3 regions of the Variovorax humicola genome follow, and region 2 is predicted to be linked to each of the others. Evidence: predicted binding sites of a transcription regulator. Region 2 holds the regulator's gene; each other region holds the start of a gene.
What was found. The regulator LexA, encoded in region 2, represses DNA repair genes until DNA is damaged. The targets are predictions, from matches to a motif close to ACTGTATNNNNATACAGT.

Region 1 (6,451 bases), on a different contig from region 2:
AACGGAGCGCCGACGCGATGCGCTCGGCTTCTTCTTTATGGCATGGGCCTTGCACGGAGCAGGTTGCGCACCGCCAAGACAACAGCCCACGGAGCCTCGCCATGTCCAAACCCGTACTCACGATCAGCAGCAAGAACTACGGCGCCTGGGCGTTGCGCGGCTGGCTCATGTGCCGCTTTGCCGGACTCGACTTTGCCGAGAAGATCATCCCGCCCGACGATCCCGCGATGAAGGCCGAGATGCTGCTGCTGTCGTCGTCGATGCTGGTGCCTTCGCTGCAGCACGACGACCTCAAGGTGTGGGACACGCTGGCCATCGGCGAGTATCTCCACGAAATCAAGCCCAAGGCCGGCCTGCTGCCCGCCGACGCCAGGGCCCGCGCCCACTGCCGCGCCATCTGCGGCGAGATGCATTCGGGTTTTGCCAGCATGCGCGGCGCGCTGCCGATGAATGTCAAGGCGCGCTTCCCCAACTTCAGGATCTGGTCGCGTGCGCAAGGCGACATCGACCGCATTGTCGAGATCTGGAAGGAATGCCTCGCCAAATATGGCGGCCCGTATCTTTTCGGCAAGAAGCCCGGGTTGGCGGACGCGATGTACGCGCCGGTGGTCACGCGCTTCCTGACCTACGACGTGAAGTTGCCGCCGGCCTGTGCGACCTACGTCAGGCACATGGTGGAACTGCCCGACATGCAGGAGTGGATCGCCGCGGCGAAGCAGGAGCCGGAGGCCATAGACGAACTCGAAGCGGAGTTCTGAGCCGGCCTGTTTCCCTGATCCTCGCCGAGCCTCTCCGAGCCGGCCTATTTCTTCTTCTGTGGCTTGGGCGCCGGGCAAGCCGCGGGTTTGCACGCGGCGGGCGCGCCGATCTGCGATCGCAACGCCGCCAGTTCCTTGCGCAGATTGTCTGTCTCGACGCGCTGCCGTGCGTCAGCGGCGGAAGCAGCCTTGGCCTGGTCGTCCAGCGAGCGCCGCAACTCCAGGATCTCGTTTTGCAGCGCGGTCTCGTCCGCACCCTTGGCGCGTGCGGGAGACGTCAGTGCCGCGGAAAGCATCGCCAGCAGGAAGGCGAGCCCGATCAGGCCGAACAATGCCTGCTGGTTGAACTTCGATTTGGAGACTTGGACATTCCAGTTCCCAATGATCCCGTCATTCCTCGCCAGAGTGATGCCCTTGCCAGCGCAAAAAATGCTGTACAGGAAGCATGCGGCTGCGAGCAGGCCCGAGATCACGCCCCATGAGGACAATTCGCGGTAGGTCAGCGCAAAGATCAGCAGTGCGCCTTCGACCGTCAGCATGCCGAGCGCGGTCGCCATCAGCTGGACGCTGAGCTTGACCGACATGTCGATCGCGGCGCGCTTGTCCGCGTTGTCCACGGTGGCGGCCGGACCCAATACAGCGCTCATCCCCAGATCTCGGAAGCGGCGGTCCTGAGCTTGCCGATCAGCAGGCTGGTGGCCCGGAGAACATCATTGCCGGATATGGGCTCGGGCCCCGCAAAGGCCCTGGCCACCTGCACGATGCGCTCGATGTCCAGCATCGACGCCTCCATCAATGCCGACGAGCCGTCGTTGCGAAGCGGCCGGAACACCATCTGGTAGAAATTTGCCAGCAGGAAATACCTTGCGTCGCTTCGCAAGCTGGCGTCATGCAGCGACGCTGCCCGCCGGATGGCTTCCTTGAGATCGGAGACGGTGCGCCGGGCGTTCCTGTCGGCCTCCTCGTCGCCGCGATAGGTGTCGTACATCCGCTCGTATTCGTCTTCAGTGTCCGATCGCATGAAACGCCCTCGTGGTTTGGGAGCGCCAGTATTCCGGCGCGTGCAAGCGTGCGCAATAGGTCGCTGTGCATACGCGCGGCACCGCGTGCCCGCGAGCACTGGCATTCCATTCGGTATCGCTGCATACTGTTTATTTATCCAGTAATCCAGCGCCATGGCCGAAACCTTCATCCCCGTTCACGCCCTCAAGGGCCGCGGCGCGGCGACGCGCATTCCGCACCGGTTCGAAAAGGACGCGCGCGATGCGTACGACGACGGCTGGGGCACGCTGGAGAGCGATGCCGCCGAGGAAAGATGCGCGCCGCAGACCGAGGTTCGCTTCGAGGATGCCAAGTCGGTGCTCAGCGGCAACGACTCGCCCGACGTTCCCTTCGACCGGTCGCTCAACCCGTACAGGGGCTGCGAGCATGGCTGCATCTATTGCTTTGCGCGGCCGACGCACAGCTACCTCAACCTGTCGCCCGGCCTCGACTTCGAAACGAAGCTCATCGCCAAGCGCAACATCGCCGAAGTTCTGCGCGCCGAACTCGGCAGGAAGAACTACCGGCCCAGCCAGATCGCAATCGGCACCGCCACCGATTGCTACCAGCCGATCGAGCGCGAACTGCGCCTGACGCGTGCCGTGATCGAGGTGATGCGCGAAACGCGCCATCCGTTTGCCGTGGTCACCAAGTCGAGCGCCATCGAGCACGACCTGGACCTGATCGCACCGATGGCTGCGCAGCGGCTCGCCGCCGTCTACATCACCGTGACCACCCTGGACGGCGAACTCGCACGCAAGCTGGAGCCGCGCGCCGCCGCGCCCTACCGGCGCCTGCGCACGATCCGCACCCTGGTCGATGCCGGCGTGCCGGTGGGCGTGAGCGTGTCCCCGCAGATTCCGTTCGTCAACGAAGACATGGAGCAGGTGCTCGAAGCCGCATGGGAGGCCGGCGCCCGCCGCGCCTTCTACAACGTGATCCGGCTGCCGTGGGAAGTGGCGCCGCTGTTCAGGGAATGGCTCCAGTTGCACTACCCGCAGCGCGCCGGCCGCATCATGGCGCGCATTCGCGACATGCGCGGCGGCAAGGACTACGACGCCGATTTCGCCACGCGCATGAAGGGCAGCGGCCTGTGGGCCGAACTCATCCGCCAGCGCTTCGAAAAGGCAACGCAGCGCATCGGCTTCAACCGCGAACGCATCCCGATGGACCTCGAAGCCTTCCGGCCGCCGGGTGTGGCGGGGCAGGGCAGCTTGTTCTAGCCAGCCCTAGAGAACATACGGAATGAACCGTCGCGTGCCGCGCATGTAGTCACGGTAGGCCTCGCCGAAGTGCTGCAGGCACTCCTGTTCGTCCCGCAGCGCGGTGATGAAAAGCAGCGCCGTGGCGGCCAGTGCCAGCACCAGGCCGATCCATGAGAACTGCTTCAGGAAGGCGCCCCAGGCCAGGAGGATCAAGGCGGTGTACATCGGATGACGGATGTAGCGGAATGCGCCGCTGGTCACCAGTGCGCTGGTCTTTTCAAAGCCGAGCAGGGCGTCGTCCCGGCGTTCGTCGGTCGGCTTGCCCACCTGCTTGAGAAGGCGCACGGCATGCAGCGGCAGCCATGCCGACGCGACGAGCATCAGCCATGACAGCAATTGGTGCATGGCCAACGGATCGTCGCCCCACACGGGCAGGTTCAGCAAGACCAGGCCCAGGATGCACTCCCACGCAAAGAAGCGATAGAAGCCGTGCGAACCGGGGCGCTTCAACGCGCCACGCGAGACGTGGAGCAGCGCGGCAGACCCGGCGATGAAGGCGACGGCAAACGCAATGGCATGGAACATGCGCCGAATCTACACGGCCCGGGTGCCGCCCCTGGTCGCGCCGGCGGCCGCAGGCATCACCTAAACTCCGACCCTCTCCTGCGCATTGATCCCGTGACCCCACCACCGCCGAGCCAAGTCGCACCGCCCAAGCGTGTGCTCGTCATTCGTTTTTCCCAGACGGGACAACTCGAAGCCGTCGCCGACCAGATCGTGGCGCCGCTGAAGGCGGATCCCGGCATCCAGGTGCATGTTGAGACGCTCCAGCCCTTGCAGCCGCTGCCGTTTCCGTGGCCCATCCTCGCGTTCTTCGACGCCTTTCCCGAGACGGCGCACATGCGGCCCCCACCGCTGGCGCCGCTTTCGCTGACTGGAGACGAAGACTTCGACCTCGTGATCCTGCCATGGCAGGTCTGGTTCCTGGCGCCGTCGCAGCCCATCGCGGCCTTCCTGCAGCATCCGGTCGCGGCGCGCCTGCTGAAGGGCAAGCCGGTGGTGACGGTGATCGCCTGCCGCAACATGTGGTTGACGGCACACGAGAAGCTCAAGACCTTGCTGGACGCGGTCGGCGCGCGGCTGATGGACAACGTGGTCCTGACCGACCCCGGCCCGACGCTGGCCACGTTCATCACGACCCCCGCCTGGCTGCTGTTCGGCCGCAAGCGCGGGTTCTGGGGCATGCCCGATGCCGGGCTTACCGCCGCGCAGATCTCGGGTGCGCGCCGCTTCGGGCTGGCCTTGCGCGACGGCCTGCACCGCGATGCCGAGCGGGGCACCGAGCCCCTGCTGGCCGGGCTGGGCGCCGTGGTGGCCGATCCGCGCCTCTACGTCAGCGAGAAGGCGGGCACGCGCAGCTTTTTCATCTGGGGCAAGCTGATCATGGCGGTGGGGCGGCCAGGCAGCGTGCAACGCAAGCCGCTGGTGCTGGCGTACGTGGTGTTCCTGTTTGCCCTCATCGTCACCGTGGTGCCGCTCAGCCTCGGCCTGCAGGCCCTGCTGCGGCCTCTCTTCAGGAAGCAACTGACTAAAATCAAGACCCGCTTTGAGCTGCCCTCCGGCTCGGCCTACGACCGATGCCACCGTTATGACAGTTGATGTATTCCTGACGCGTTCCGCAGCTTATTTGCCTTTCTCGCCGGTCTCCAATGACGAAATCGAAGATGTCCTGGGCCGGGTCGGCGGCAAGGACTCGCGCGCGCGCCGGCTGATCCTGCGCAGCAACGGCATCCAGTCCCGGCACTACGCCATCGACCGCACCACCGGCAAGGCGGCCATGACCAACGCGCAACTCACCGCCAATGCGGTCCGCGCGCTGGGCGACGACATCGGTGCGGTGGATTGCCTGGCCACCGGCACGTCGTTGCCCGACCAGCTCATTCCCAATCATGCGGTGATGGTGCACGGCGAACTGGGCTGGCCGCGCCTGGAGGCGGTGTCGTGCGCCGGCGTCTGCCTGTCCGGCACGGCCGCCTTGAAGCACGCCTGGCTGTCGGTGCGCGCAGGCGACGCGCAGCGTGCCGTGGCCACCGGCTCCGAACTGGTGTCGCCCCTGCTGATGGCCGCGAATTTCGAGGCCGAACTCGCGCACAAGGTGCAGGCGCTCGAAACGCGGCCCGAGATTGCGTTCGAAAAGGACTTCCTGCGCTGGATGCTGTCCGACGGCGCCGGCGCCGTGCTGCTCGAGCGCGCACCGCGCGGGCCGTTGTCTCTGCGCGTCGACTGGATCGACCTGTCCTCTGCCGCGAACGAGTTGCCGGTGTGCATGTACGCCGGCGCCGACCGCGGTGCCGGCGGCACCCTGCAAGGCTGGATGCAGACACCGTCCGGGCAATGGCACGCCCAGTCCATCTTCGCCATCAAGCAGGACGTGCGCCTGCTCAACGAGAACATCGTGCGCGCCACGATCGACGAGCCGTTGCGCGACATCATCGCGCGACGCAAGCTGAAGGTGGGCGAGATCGACTGGTTCCTGCCGCATCTTTCGTCGAATTACTTCGCGCAGCCGGTGGAGCAATGCCTGGAAGATGTCGGTCTGCCCATTCCGCGCGAACGCTGGTTCAACAACCTGGCGCAAGTGGGCAATACCGGCTCTGCCTCGCCGTTCATCATGCTCGACGCGCTGTTGCGGTCCGGCCGCGTGCGCAAGGGCCACAAGCTGTTGATGTTCGTTCCTGAAAGCGGCCGCTTTTCAAGCGGCTTCGTGCATCTGGAGGCCGTGTAGCCATGGATGTCGACGCGGTTCCCCAGGAAGGAAACGCCACACTCGACGGGCATCGCAAGCTCATGTACGCCCGGGATGCCAGCGGCCATACGGTCACCGTCGGCTCGCGCGGCTGGGAGGCCGAGGAAATCGTCACCACGCATGCGGTCGATGCACTCGTCGCGCAGGCCCGGGCCGCGCGGGAACGTGTCGCCGCGGGTATCGCGTCGCCGCTCGAATACTGGATGTACGAGCGCCGCATGGACGTGGCGCTGCTGTCGCAGACCAGCGGCTTCTGGCAATGGCGCGTGCGGCGTCATTTGCAACCGCGCCACTTCGCTGCTCTTTCACCTGCGCAACTGGCACGCTATGCCGATGCGCTGGGCCTGTCGGTCGACGCTCTGCGCTGCATATGAAACACCCCCGAAGCGCCTTCGGCGCCTCCCCCTCGAGGGGGCGCACCCAGCGGCCCGGCAAAGCCGGTTCCGCGGGTGCCCACGAACAGACTTCGCCGTGCTCGTCATGGTTTCATGCGCGCGGGGCACGCGATAGCGTGGCGGAAAACTGAAATGGGACACCCCCGATACGCCTGCGGCGCCTCACCCTCGAGCCCCTCGAAAGGGCGTACCCAACGGCCCGGCAAAGCCGGTTCCGCGGGTGCCCACGAACAGACTTCGCCTTGC
Region 2 (6,451 bases):
CGACACGCCCGAAGACCTGGTGCGAGTACGCGCCCGCATCGCCGCGATCTCGTAGCCGGCACCGGTTTTTCCGGGCGGGCGCGGGCAAAAGCCCATGCTATCCTCGAAGCAATACGGCCCAGCCCTGCCCGAAGCGGCATGCGCGCGGCGTCGATAAATATCCTAAAGAACCCTTTCGAGGACACCATGAGACTGATTTTGTTGGGCGCCCCCGGGGCAGGTAAAGGCACGCAGGCGACTTTCATCTGCAAAAGGTATGGCATTCCGCAAATCTCGACCGGGGACATGCTGCGCGCCGCGGTCAAGGCCGGCACGCCGCTCGGGCTGCAAGCCAAGTCGGTCATGGAATCCGGCGGACTGGTCAGCGATGACCTGATCATCAACCTCGTCAAGGAACGCATCTCGCAGCCGGACTGCGCCAACGGCTTCCTGTTCGACGGCTTTCCCCGCACCATTCCGCAAGCCGAGGCCATGAAGGCCGCAGGCGTCAAGCTCGACTACGTGCTGGAGATCGAGGTCCCCTTCTCCGACATCATCGAACGCATGAGCGGCCGCCGCTCGCACTCCGCATCGGGCCGCACCTATCACGTGAAGTTCAATCCACCGAAGGTAGAAGGCATCGACGACGTGACCGGCGAGCCGCTGATCCAGCGCCCCGATGACAACGAAGAAACCGTGCGCCATCGGCTCGATGTGTACAGCCAGCAAACCCGTCCGCTGGTGAACTACTACGCCAACTGGGCCAATGCCGAGCCTGCGCTCGCGCCCAAGTACCGCGCCATCGCTGGCGTTGGCAGCGTGGAAGACATTACGCAGCGCGCATTCGCGGCCCTCGGCAGTTGATGGTCACGCGGGGCGCTCGAGTGCCCCGCCGCTGATACGGCGCATCATTGCGGCGTCGAACGACACAGCAGCAATTCCACTATCAGCGCGATCCGCGCCTTGACCGGACTCAGCAAGCCGGCATCACGCAGTGCATCGCCGGGCTTTGGCAGGATGCGACCACCGCTGCAACGTGTGGCCCGCAACACGGCAATGCCGGCTGCCTGCGCTCTCATCGCCGCTGCTTCGAGTTCGTGATGCAGCGTTCCGTTGCCCGTCGCGGCCACTACCAGACCTTCGGCGCTGCCTGCGCGTGCGGCCTGAAACTCCTGGACCAGCGCATCAACGATCGCGCCGCTCGCGCCGGCGTGGCTCACGATGATCTCTACGCGAGGCGCAGTGGCGGCACTTGCAATGGCATCGATCTCCGCCTCTGACCGCTCCGTGGTCGCCGAGGGCCAGTTCCGCACTGAGCGAACCGCGCCCTCCTCGACGTAACCGATCGGCCCGCCATCACCGGAGGAAAACGCATCGAGCCGGTAGGTGTGCACCTTTTGTACGTCGAGCGCGCCATGGATCACACCCGCGCAAACCGCCACGACGCCTGCCGCACCCGCAGTGGCAGCCACCACGACCGCGTCCCGTACGTTCTGCGGCCCATCGGGCGCCAGCGCTGTCGCTGGCCGCATCGCACAGGTCAACACAACCGGTTTGTGCGACCGCAACACCGAATGCAGGAAGAACGCCGTCTCCTCAAGCGTGTCTGTGCCATGCGTAATCACGATGCCAGCGACGTCGGGTTGTGCCAGCCAATGCGTGCAACGCGCGGCAAGGCGCTGCCAGACCGCGAAGTCCATGTCCTTGCTGTCGACCTGCGCCACCTGCTCGGCATGCAGTGCGACGCCGGGCACCTCGATGCCGCCCAGCAACTCCGCCACGCCAACTTCCGCCGCCGTGTAGCCGATGTTGTCGCCCGGCTTGGCGGCCTTCCCCGCAATGGTGCCCCCTGTGCCGAGCACCACCACACGCCTGGACTCCTTCGCTGCCGTGCTCGCCACCATGCTTGCCAACTTTCAGAAACTGGTTAAAAATACAGCTACTGGATATTCAGCCAGTGCCGTGAGGAGTCAAGCGCATGCTCAACCTGTCGAACTTTGCCGTCAAGCTTACCGCCCGCCAGCAGCAGATCCTGGACCTGATCCAGAGCGCCATTGCACGCACCGGCGCACCGCCCACGCGCGCCGAAATCGCGGCGGAGCTGGGCTTCAAGTCCGCCAACGCGGCCGAAGAGCATTTGCAGGCGCTTGCGCGAAAGGGCGTCATCGAACTGGTCAGCGGCACCTCGCGCGGCATCCGCTTGAAGGGCGATGTCCTGCGCGCAATCAACGAAACGCGCTCCAGCCAGTATTCACTTGGCTTGCCCGGCATGGCGCAACTCGCGCTTCCGCTGATCGGCCGTGTCGCGGCAGGCTCACCCATCCTCGCGCAGGAACACATCGACCAAACCTACTACGTGGAGAACACGTTGTTCCAGCGCCAGCCCGATTACCTCCTCAAGGTACGCGGCATGTCGATGCGCGACGCCGGCATCATGGACGGGGACTTGCTCGCCGTGCAGTCCACCAAGGAAGCGCGAAACGGCCAGATCGTCGTCGCGCGCATTGGCGACGAAGTCACTGTCAAGCGACTCCGGCGCAACAAGAATGTTATTGAGCTGCACGCCGAAAACCCCGACTACCCGACGATCATTGTCCAGCCGGGTGAGCCCTTCGAAATCGAAGGCTTGGCCGTCGGCCTGATCCGCAACACGATGTTGATGTAGCCACCTTAACGAATGCACCAGGTGGCGGGCGTATGGCGACGAGGCCATCACCCTGTTGCAGTCGACCGAAGAAATCCTGCCTGTGTTCAACCTCACTATCTGGAGTTCACATGGGAATCGCTTTTCTGACCTTGGCTGAAATCTTCACGCCCCTGCAATCGCTGGCCAACCGTTGGATGCCAACGCGCCGCGCACAGCGCACGAGGGCGCTGCGCTACGTGGCGATTCGCCCCGGGTGCATGGCCCGCACAACCGCGACCAAGGGAGCATCGGCCGCCAGGCCGCTGCGGGTGATACGCGTTCTGGATACGCAGCGCACAGCCGGTGGCACGGGCCGCGTAGTCATCTCGGGCCGTATGGCCGATGTCTGCGCCGAGCTCGATCGGCTCGCCGCCCTGGAGGCCGCGGACGATGCAAGGCGCCTGATGCATTGACGTGGCAAAGGCGGGAACGCGCGGCCGCAGAGGGTGCAAGGCACAATAACGTGCCATGAATATCGTGATCCTCGACGACTACCAGGATGCGGTGCGTAAATTGCGCTGCGCCTCCAAGCTCGACGCCTATGCCGCCAAGGTCTATACCAATACAGTCAAGGGCATCGGCCAATTGTCAGTGCGTCTGAAAGATGCCGACGTGATCGTGCTGATTCGCGAGCGTACGCAGATCTCGCGGCAACTGGTCGAGAAACTGCCCAAGCTCAAGCTCATTTCACAAACAGGCCGGGTGGGCAGCCACATCGACGTGAATGCATGCAGCGAACTGGGCGTCGCGGTGGCCGAAGGCAGCGGTTCGCCGCTTGCCCCGGCCGAGTTGACCTGGGCATTGATCATGTCCGCGATGCGCCGCCTGCCGCAGTACATCAGCAATCTCAAGCATGGCGCGTGGCAGCAGTCCGGCCTCAAATCGGCTTCGATGCCGCCGAACTTCGGCCTGGGGTCCGTGCTCAAGGGCAAGACGCTTGGTATCTGGGGTTATGGGCGGATCGGGCAACTGGTCGCGCGCTACGGACAGGCCTTCGGCATGCAGGTCATTGTCTGGGGCCGTGAAGCAAGTTGCGCGAAGGCGCGGTCAGACGGACTGCAAGTCGCGGCAAGCCGCGAGGCACTCTTCGAAATGTCGGACGTGCTGTCGGTCCACTTGCGTCTGATGGACGAAACACGCGGCATTGTGACACTGGCGGACTTGTCGCGGATGAAGCCAACTGCCTTGTTCGTGAACACGTCGCGTGCTGAGTTGGTCGAGCCCGACGCGCTACTCGCCGCGCTCAATCGCGGCCGGCCCGGCCTCGCCGCAATCGACGTGTTCGAAAGCGAACCACCTCTGCAGGGACACGCGCTGTTGCGACTCGAGAACTGCATCTGCACCCCGCATATCGGCTACGTGGAGCAAGAGAGCTACGAGCTCTATTTCGGCCAGGCGTTCGACAACGTCGCAAGCTTCATCAAAGGCAATCCGACCAACATCGTCAATCCTGGCGCACTGCAGGTTCGCCGTTGAGTCGGGCCCCGCTCCCCGCCTCACTCTGGGCGTTGCTGGCGGGTAATTTCGTTATCGGTACCGGTGTCATGCTCGTCGCCGGCACGCTGAACGAAATCAGTGGGTCATTCGGCGTGAGCGTTTCGGCGGCGGGCCAGTTGATGACCGCGGGCGCGTTGGTTGTCTGCTTCGGAGCGCCGCTGCTTGCGGCGCTCGTAGCGGGCTGGGACCGACGCATGCTTCTTGCGCTGACCATGGTTTGGTATGGGGTCTGCCATGTGGCCGCGGCCCTGATGCCCAGCTATTTCGAGCTGCTGGTGGTGCGCATGCTGACGATGCTTGCCCCGGCCATCTTTACGGCGCAAGCCGCGGCATCGGCGGGCATGCTGGTGCCGCCCGATCAACGCGGCCGGGGCGTGACCTTCGTCTTCCTGGGTTGGTCGATGGCGTCGGTACTGGGGCTGCCGCTGGGTGCCTGGCTTGGCGGCCACTACGGCTGGCGCGCTGCGTTCCTCGTCATCGCCGTTGCCGCAATCTGCAGCGCCGCCTGGATCTGGTCGACGATGCCGACCGGTGTTCGCCCCGCTGCACTCACGCGCGCAGCCTGGGCGCGGGTCTTCAAGAGTCCTGCGTTGATGGGAGTGGTGACGGTCACCGCACTGCAAAGCACCGGCCAGTTCGTGGTGTTCGCCTACTTTGCACCGCTGCTGAAGCAGCAACTCGGTGCGGACGCGACGCAGCAAAGCTTCATGTGGGCCTGGTTTGGCGCATGCGGACTCGTCGGCAATATCCTGGTCAGTCGCTACATCGACCGCATTGGCGCCGGCAGAGCGGCGCTGTTGACCACCGCGCTCATGGCAACGAGTCTGTTGCTGTGGCCGCTGGGCGTCAATTTTGTGGTGTTCGCATTGGTGGTGATGCCTTGGGGGCTCGGCTGCTTTGCGGCCAACTCGGCTCAACAGGCACGGCTGGTCGGCCTGGCGCCGGCAATGGCTGCGGGCTCGGTGGCGCTCAACAGTTCGGGCATGTTCATCGGGCAGGCAATTGGCGCCGCCACCGGAGGGTGGCTGCTGGCGCACGATGCTGCAAGCTGGATGCATTGGGCCGGCTTGGGCGCGATGCTGGTCGCCATGACCCTCAGCATCGCGGTCGACCGCTTGCCGCGGCCCGCTTGATTGACCCAGGATTTGACTGGGGGACCGAGGACGCCGCGCTCAGTCAGCGCTTGATGATGCGTGGCGCGATCGCCGCCTCGGTCTCGGGATCGAACAATTCGAAATCAATGACGTGCGGATCGGTCGGAGCCGGGGCCGTCGCCGCGGGCTCGATCGGCGCCGCGAGAGTTTCGAACGCGGTCTTGTCGAACTGCGCGAGATCCATGTCGACAGCCGGCTCAAGCTGCGACGGCTCGACCGGGCTCATCTCGGTTTCAGCAAGCAGGCCGTCGTCGATGCCGCCATAGATCGAGGGAAACGGTTCCACCGGCGGCCTTGGGGCGGTCACCGCAGGCGCAACAGGAGCCGACGCAACCGGCATCATCACGGTCGGTTCGGTCGTCAGCGTGGCGCGCGCAGTGGGCTGCATATCGTGGCTGAAGGTGTCGACGAACGGAATAGGCGTGATCGGTGCGGGCGCCGTATCGGGGTCGACGACTTCCTTGGCGATCGCGTAGAGCAGCAGCAGTTCCTGGTATGCGGCAAGGTCGAAGGCCTCATCCTCATGCACACCTGGCTTGCGAAACACCAGTTCCTCGATGAGCGCGAGCGTGCCGGCGGTCGGCCACTGCGATTCGATACGGGCGAGCGCGCTGCGGTAGTGCTCCAGGCCGCGGCCGCCGAGCGAGAATTCGTCGAACTCGGGGACCTCGGCATTGAACGCACGCTCGAAGTCGGTCGCCAGTTGGGCGTATTCCTCGCGGCGCCCCAGGGCGTGGTAGATCTTGAACAGGTCAAGGTACGCCAATGCGCTGGTGCCCGGATTGGCCGCGATGTGCTCGACCAGCACTGCAATGGCCTGGTCGTGCTGACCAAGCGACAGGAAGAAATCCGACTGCTGCTGCACGTCGAACAGTTCCTCGGTATTGACCGGACGCGTCGCCGCGACCTCGATGGGGGCAACGACCGGGACACCGGTCGGGCCGTAGGTCGTGTCGGCGTTGGTCGCTGCCAGCAATGCAACATGGCGCGGATCGAGTTCTCGACCTCCCAAGGGCGCACGCTGTGTTGGCTCGTGCTCGTCGTCGTCTTCCTCGTCGAACTTGCTGTCTGCTGGCAGCACCGTCTTGCCGCCACCGCTTACCGGACGCGGCTCGGTGCCCTCACCCCACCAGGC
Region 3 (6,451 bases), on a different contig from region 2:
TGATGTCGGTGGCGCTGTTGGGTGTCGGCCTCTTCAACGCCACGTTGGCGGCAAGTGAGAAGGGCTTCTACGGCATGGCGTTCCTGCTCGCGCTGTTCGGTGCCGTGGCCGTGCAGAAGAACGTGCGCGACATCGCTTCGCACACCGCCAGCGCGCCGGCGGTGGAAGGCGAGACGACGGACGCAGCCTGAACCCGCGGGTCATCCGCTGCGGCGCCAAGCGCTGGGTAACCTCCGTGCTTCGCACTGCGGTGCGAGCGCCTTCGGGCGGCCGGGCGGCGCTGCGCACCTCCTCTGACTTGGGGCGCAGAGGCCTCAGTCGTTATCGGCGCTACTTTTCAGCGTTTTTGCGACCACGTCGGCCGAAAAGCCACGCGCCAGCAGAAACCGTGCTTGCCGGGTGCGCTCGGCGGCGTCCACGGGCAGGGTGCCGAATCGGCGGCGCCAGACTTCCAGGGCGCGAGGCAACTCGGTGTCGCGCAGGCTGGCCACTGCTTCGGCAATGGCTTCCGGCGCAATGCCCTTGTGGGCCAACTCCTGCTTGACCCGCGCGGCGCCGACGCGCGACGCACGCTGATTCAGCACGGACTGGACCACACGCGCCTCGCTGATGAAGTCTTTCGCAGCCAGTTCGTCGAGGGCGCGGCTCAGCGAGCCCGGCTCTACTTCGTGCCGCGAGAGCTTGCGTTCCAGCTCGGCGCGCGAATGCTCTCGTTGACTCAGCAGGCGCAGCGCACGGCCTTTGAGGGAAGGGGCTGCAAATGCCATCGGCTGGTTCGACGCTTACTTTTCCGCCTTGTCGGCCTTGTCGGCCTTGTCAGCCTTGTCAGCCTTCGGGGGCTTTGCCGCTGGCGCCTCGGCTGCGCCCGCCTCGGCCATGCCCGCATCGGCTGCCAGCAGCGGGATGCCCAGCGACTCGCGCACCTTGTTCTCGATCTCGCGTGACAGCTCGGGGTTCTCGCGCAGGAACTCGCGGGCGTTGTCGCGGCCCTGGCCGATCTTCTCGCCGTTGTAGGCATACCAGGCGCCGGACTTGTCGATGATCTTGGCGGTGACACCCATGTCGATGATCTCGCCCTCGCGGCTGATGCCTTCGCCGAACAGGATGTCGAACTCGGCCGTCTTGAACGGGGGCGAGACCTTGTTCTTGACCACCTTGACCTTGGTCTCGTTGCCGATGGCCTCGTCGCCCTTCTTGATGGTGCCGATGCGGCGGATGTCGAGGCGCACCGAGGCATAGAACTTGAGCGCGTTGCCGCCGGTGGTGGTTTCGGGCGAGCCGAACATCACGCCGATCTTCATGCGGATCTGGTTGATGAAGATGACCATGCAGTTGGTCTTCTTGATGGTGGCGGTGAGCTTGCGCAGCGCCTGGCTCATCAGGCGGGCCTGCAGGCCGGGCAGCGAGTCGCCCATTTCGCCTTCGATTTCGGCCTTGGGCGTGAGGGCGGCGACCGAGTCGATCACGATCAGGTCGACCGCGCCGGAGCGCACCAGCGAATCGACGATTTCGAGCGCCTGCTCGCCAGTGTCGGGCTGGCTGATGAGCAGGTCGGACAGGTTGACGCCGAGCTTCTGCGCGTATTGCACGTCGAGCGCGTGCTCGGCATCGACGAAGGCACAGGTGCCGGCCTGCTTCTGCATGGCGGCGATGACCTGCAGCGTGAGCGTGGTCTTGCCCGAGGATTCAGGGCCGTAGATTTCGATGACGCGCCCGCGCGGCAGGCCGCCGACGCCCAGCGCGATGTCGAGGCCGAGCGAGCCGGTGGAGACGACCTGGATGTCTTCGAGCACCTCGCCTTCGCCGAGCCGCATGATCGTGCCCTTGCCGAACTGCTTTTCGATCTGGGCCAGCGCGGCCTGCAGGGCCTTGGCCTTTTCGGTGTTGGCACCTGCGATGCTTGCGCCTTTGACGACTGCGTCCATTGGAAAACTCCTTGAATATCAACGGTTTGTGATTTGTTTTATCCACCTGTGTTGAACAACAGGCTGGATGCTTGAACAGTAGTGTACGGGACTGTATAAATGCGTAAAGCCATTTTTTAGTCAGTTTGCTTTACCATTTATAGATGACTCCGACCTCCGACGACGACTGGCGCCAGACCCACCTGGGGCGCCTGCTCGGCCACGCCATGCGCCGCTTCGACGAACGCGTGCTGGCGCTGATGGCGCAGGACGTCGAGGTGCCGCTTGCGTTGTCCAACCTGGCGGCGCGGCAGCAGGTCAGCGCGGCGCACATCCACATCACGCGCCACCTGGCCCGCGGCGGTTCGCGACTCACCGAATTGGCCGAGCGCGCGGGGATGACCAAGCAGGCGATGGGCATGCTGGTCGACCAATGCGAGGCATGGGGACTGGTCACACGCGAGCCGGACCCGCTCGACGCGCGGGCCCGGCGCGTGCTGTTCACAGCCGACGGGCTGGCCTGGCTGGAGGCCTTCCGGCGGGCTGTTGCGCAGGCCGAGGCCGAGTTCCGCGCCAGCGTGGGCAACGAGATCGCGACGGTGGTAACCATCGGTCTCGAGGCCTATGCCGCGGCCTAGAATTCGCCACGAATCCGCCAACGAGACCTCATGCGAATCCTGATTGCCGAAGATGACCAGGTACTGGCCGATGCGCTGCTGCGCAGCTTGCGCACTTCGGGGGCGGCAGTCGACCACGTGGCCACCGGCTCGCAGGCCGACGCGGCGCTGATGACCAACAGCGAGTTCGACCTGCTCATCCTCGACCTCGGCCTGCCCAACCTGCATGGACTCGAAATCCTCAAGCGCCTGCGTGCGCGCGGGTCGACGCTGCCGGTGCTGGTGCTGACGGCGGCCGACAGCGTGGAAGAGCGCGTGCGCGGCCTCGACCACGGCGCCGACGACTACATGGCCAAGCCGTTCTCGCTGCAGGAACTGGAGGCGCGCGTCAGGGCGTTGACGCGGCGCGGCATGGGCGCCACCAGCAATGCCATCCGGCACGGCCCGCTGGTGTACGACCAGGCGGGCCGGGTGGCAACGATCGACGGCAAGATGATCGAGCTGTCGGCGCGCGAACTCGGCCTGCTCGAAGTGCTGCTGCAGCGCGTCGGCCGCCTGGTCAGCAAGGACCAGCTGGTCGAGCGGCTGTGCGAATGGGGCGAGGAAGTGAGCCTCAACGCCATCGAGGTCTATATCCACCGCCTGCGCAAGAAGATCGAAAAGGGCCCGATCCGCATTGCGACGGTGCGGGGGCTGGGCTACTGCCTCGAGAAGATCCCGGCGTAAGCCAGGCCGGCGCGCAGCGTCTACTTCGGCTTGTCCAGGATCAGCATCACGACTCGCTGCCGTGTCTTGAGATTGATGACCAGCGCGCGGGCTTGATCCGATCGACAACCTGCAACGGCAGCGCAGCAAGAATTTCCCTTGGGCCTGCCCTCGAGATGCCCCGAACGACAACAATCCGTTCCCCTTCTGAGGAAACCGCCACTTGAGACTTTTTCAACGCGGCCAGCGATCACTGTTCGGCGAGATCCTGGACTGGATGCTGACGCCGCTACTGCTGCTGGTGCCGGTCAGTATCGGCGTCACCTGGCTGGTGGCACAGGGCATCGCCAACCGACCGTTCGACCGCGCGCTCGAATACAACGTGCAGACGCTGGGCGCCCTGGTGACGGTGCAGGACAAGCAGGTGCAGTTCTACCTGCCGCAGCCCTCCCGCGACATCCTGCGCGCCGACGACACTGATCGCGTCTACTACCAGGTGCGCAGCGCCGAAGGTGAGCTGCTCGGCGGCGACAGCGACCTGCCGCTGCCGCCGGAGGACGAGACCCCGTCGGACGAGCACGTGTGGCTGCGCGACGAGCGCATGCGCGACGATCCGGTGCGCGTGGCCTACACCTGGGTCCAGCCGCCGCTGCCCGGCTCCGGGCTGGTACTGGTGCAGGTGGCCGAGACGCGCCGCAAGCAGGAGGTGCTGGCCACCGAGATCATCAAGGGCGTGCTGCTGCCGCAGTTCGCGATCCTGCCGCTGGCGATCCTGCTGATCTGGCTGGCGCTGGTGCGCGGCATCAAGCCGTTGTCGGAGCTGGAAGACCGCATCCGTGAGCGCAAGATCGACGACCTGAGCCCGCTCGACGAGACCTCGGTGCCGGTCGAGGTGGCGCCGCTGGTGATGTCGGTGAACGGCCTGCTGACCCGCCTGAAGGAATCGATCGCGGTGCAGCGGCGCTTCCTGGCCGACGCAGCGCATCAGCTCAAGACGCCGCTCGCCGGCCTGCGCATGCAGGCCGACCTGGCGCAGCGCGAAGGTGCGAGCGCCGATGACCTGAAGCAGTCGCTCAAGCAGATCGGCCGCTCCAGCATCCGCGCCACGCACACGGTGAACCAACTGCTGGCGCTAGCACGTGCCGAAGGCGGCGGCGGCGCGATTTCGCGGCAGAGCTGCGACCTGGCTCGGCTCACCATCGAGGTGGTGCGCGAGGCCGTGCCCCGCGCGATCGAGCGGCGCATCGACCTGGGCTACGACGGCGCCGATCCCGGCACGCCGGGCGTGATGCTGGAGGGCAACGCGACGCTGCTGAAGGAACTGGTGCGCAACCTGATCGACAACGCGCTGAACTACACCCCCTCCTCGATCGAGCGCCCCGGCGTGGTCACGGTGCGCGTGCTGGCGGATCCGTTCGGACGGGTGGCGATGCTGCAGGTGGAGGACTCGGGGCCCGGCATTCCATTGCACGAGCGCACGCTGGTGTTCGAACCGTTCTACCGCGTGCTGGGCAACGAAGTCGACGGTTCCGGGCTGGGCCTGCCGATCGTGATGGAGATCGCGCGCCAGCATCAGGCCAAGGTAGAGCTCGACGACGCGCGGCCGGGCCGTCAGCCACCTGGGGCGCTGTTCAGCGTGCGCTTCAAGACCGGCTGACGGCTGACGGCTGACGGCTGACGGCGGGTCGGTGGATCGGCGGGTCGGTGGATCGGTGGATCGGTGGATCGGTGGATCGGTGGATCGGTGGATCGGTGGATCGGCGAGTCAGCGAGTCAGCGAGTCAGCGAGTCAGCGAGTTTCGGCCTCGGCGGCAGCCGCGGACGGGTCGGGCGGCGGTGCCGATACACGCGCGGCGGGCGGCTCCTTGAGGATTTGGAGGGCGTCTGGGCGGATTTGCTGCGCAATCCGATGCGGCTCGCGCTCCGAGATCGCGGCTGGCACGGTGCCGAACACCGCCAGCGCGCCTTTGGTCCAAGCAAAGTAACCGAGGTTGGCCACCACAAGCATGGCCAGAAGCACGCGCAGCGTTTTCATTGCGCCGCGCCGGCCGGCCGCACGCTGACTTCGGAGCTGGTGACCGACTGCAGGCCGTCGGCGGTGCGCACCCGCAACTCGCCGCCGGCGCCGACGCCCTCGCAGAGCCCGGCGGTACCGTCGCTCAGGCGCACCTCACGTCCGCGCAATGCATCGCGCCGGGCGAAGCCTTCAGCGAAGGGCTCGAAGCCGTAGGCAGCGAACGCGAGCACGCTGCGCAACAGCGGCGCCGAAATGTCGGCGAGCACTTGCGGCGCGTTGGCACCCGCGTGCCATTCGCGCAGCCAGGCCGGCGCGATGGTGAGCCCTTCGGCGGGCCGCGGGCCGATGTTCAGGCCGATGCCGATGACGAGGTAGCGCTGCGCCTGCGCCGACTGCGCCATCGCTGTTTCGATGAGGATGCCGCCGAGCTTGCGGTCTTGCGCCGTCCAGAGGTCGTTCGGCCACTTGAGGCGCACCTGCGTACCGCCCGGGTCGATGCTGTCGGCCACGCTGACGCCGACAGCGAGCGACAGGCCCGACCAGTCGCCCGGCGCCAGCGGCATGCCCATGGAAAAGGTCAGCGATTCGTCTACCACCGCATGGCCGGCGCCGGTAGCGCTCTGCCAGGGGCGCCCCAGACGGCCGCGGCCGGCGGTCTGGCGCTCGGCCACCAGCAGCACCGGCGCCGCCTGGCCGGCACGCGCACGGCGCATGAGCTCGGTGTTGCTCGAATCGATCTCGGGCACGACCTCGACCGCAAAGCCCGGCACCAGCGCGCCCAGCGCGGCGCCCAGTTCGGCGGTCGGCCAGCGATTCGTCACGCCTTGCCAGCCTTCGCGGCCTTCCCGGCCTTTTCTTTTTTCGCCTTCCTGGCCTGCTTCCCGGTCTTCTGCGACTTCACCGCCTTCTCCGACCTTGCTGCCTTCCCCGACCTTTCGGACTTGGCGGCTTTCCCGGCCTTTCCGGCCTTGGCGGCCTTGGCGGCCTTGGCGGCCTTGGCGGACTTGGCGGACTTGGCAGACTTGCCGGCCTTCTCAGCCTTCTTTTTCTTATTCTTGACGGGTTTCGCCTTCGCGCCCTCGTCATCGTCCTTGGGCGACAGCAGCGTGCCGCGGCAGGTCTCGGCGCCGCACCAGCACGGGAATTCGGCAAGCAGTTCGGGCGTGTATTCCTCGTCGATGATCAGGCCGTAGTCGTAGTTGAGTTCT

Region 1: WKW80_RS03625 (PA0069 family radical SAM protein) is a predicted target of LexA. The motif match lies at 1,905-1,922, and genes of this name have one in related genera.
Region 3: recA (recombinase RecA) is a predicted target of LexA. The motif match lies at 1,988-2,005, and genes of this name have one in related genera.

The regions. Positions count from the first base shown of each region.
Region 1 covers NZ_JBBKZV010000001.1:765,786-772,236, forward strand. Annotated here, with positions in the region: gene WKW80_RS03610 (glutathione S-transferase) at 102-758, shown strand; gene WKW80_RS03615 (hypothetical protein) at 803-1,405, opposite strand; gene WKW80_RS03620 (hypothetical protein) at 1,402-1,779, opposite strand; gene WKW80_RS03625 (PA0069 family radical SAM protein) at 1,934-3,022, shown strand; gene WKW80_RS03630 (methyltransferase family protein) at 3,029-3,589, opposite strand; gene WKW80_RS03635 (dialkylrecorsinol condensing enzyme) at 3,683-4,663, shown strand; gene WKW80_RS03640 (beta-ketoacyl-ACP synthase III) at 4,653-5,789, shown strand; gene WKW80_RS03645 (DarG family dialkylresorcinol biosynthesis protein) at 5,792-6,184, shown strand.
Region 2 covers NZ_JBBKZV010000006.1:113,386-119,836, forward strand. Annotated here, with positions in the region: gene kdsB (3-deoxy-manno-octulosonate cytidylyltransferase) at 1-55, shown strand, start outside; gene adk (adenylate kinase) at 187-843, shown strand; gene WKW80_RS12830 (asparaginase) at 888-1,883, opposite strand; gene lexA (transcriptional repressor LexA) at 1,958-2,644, shown strand; gene WKW80_RS12840 (hypothetical protein) at 2,755-3,078, shown strand; gene WKW80_RS12845 (D-2-hydroxyacid dehydrogenase family protein) at 3,134-4,141, shown strand; gene WKW80_RS12850 (MFS transporter) at 4,138-5,295, shown strand; gene WKW80_RS12855 (hypothetical protein) at 5,339-6,451, opposite strand, start outside.
Region 3 covers NZ_JBBKZV010000003.1:93,216-99,666, forward strand. Annotated here, with positions in the region: gene yiaA (inner membrane protein YiaA) at 1-191, shown strand, start outside; gene recX (recombination regulator RecX) at 315-767, opposite strand; gene recA (recombinase RecA) at 783-1,925, opposite strand; gene WKW80_RS07370 (MarR family winged helix-turn-helix transcriptional regulator) at 2,069-2,542, shown strand; gene WKW80_RS07375 (response regulator) at 2,573-3,247, shown strand; gene WKW80_RS07380 (sensor histidine kinase) at 3,450-4,883, shown strand; gene WKW80_RS07385 (sporulation protein) at 5,016-5,261, opposite strand; gene WKW80_RS07390 (biotin--[acetyl-CoA-carboxylase] ligase) at 5,258-6,064, opposite strand; gene WKW80_RS07395 (SET domain-containing protein) at 6,061-6,451, opposite strand, start outside.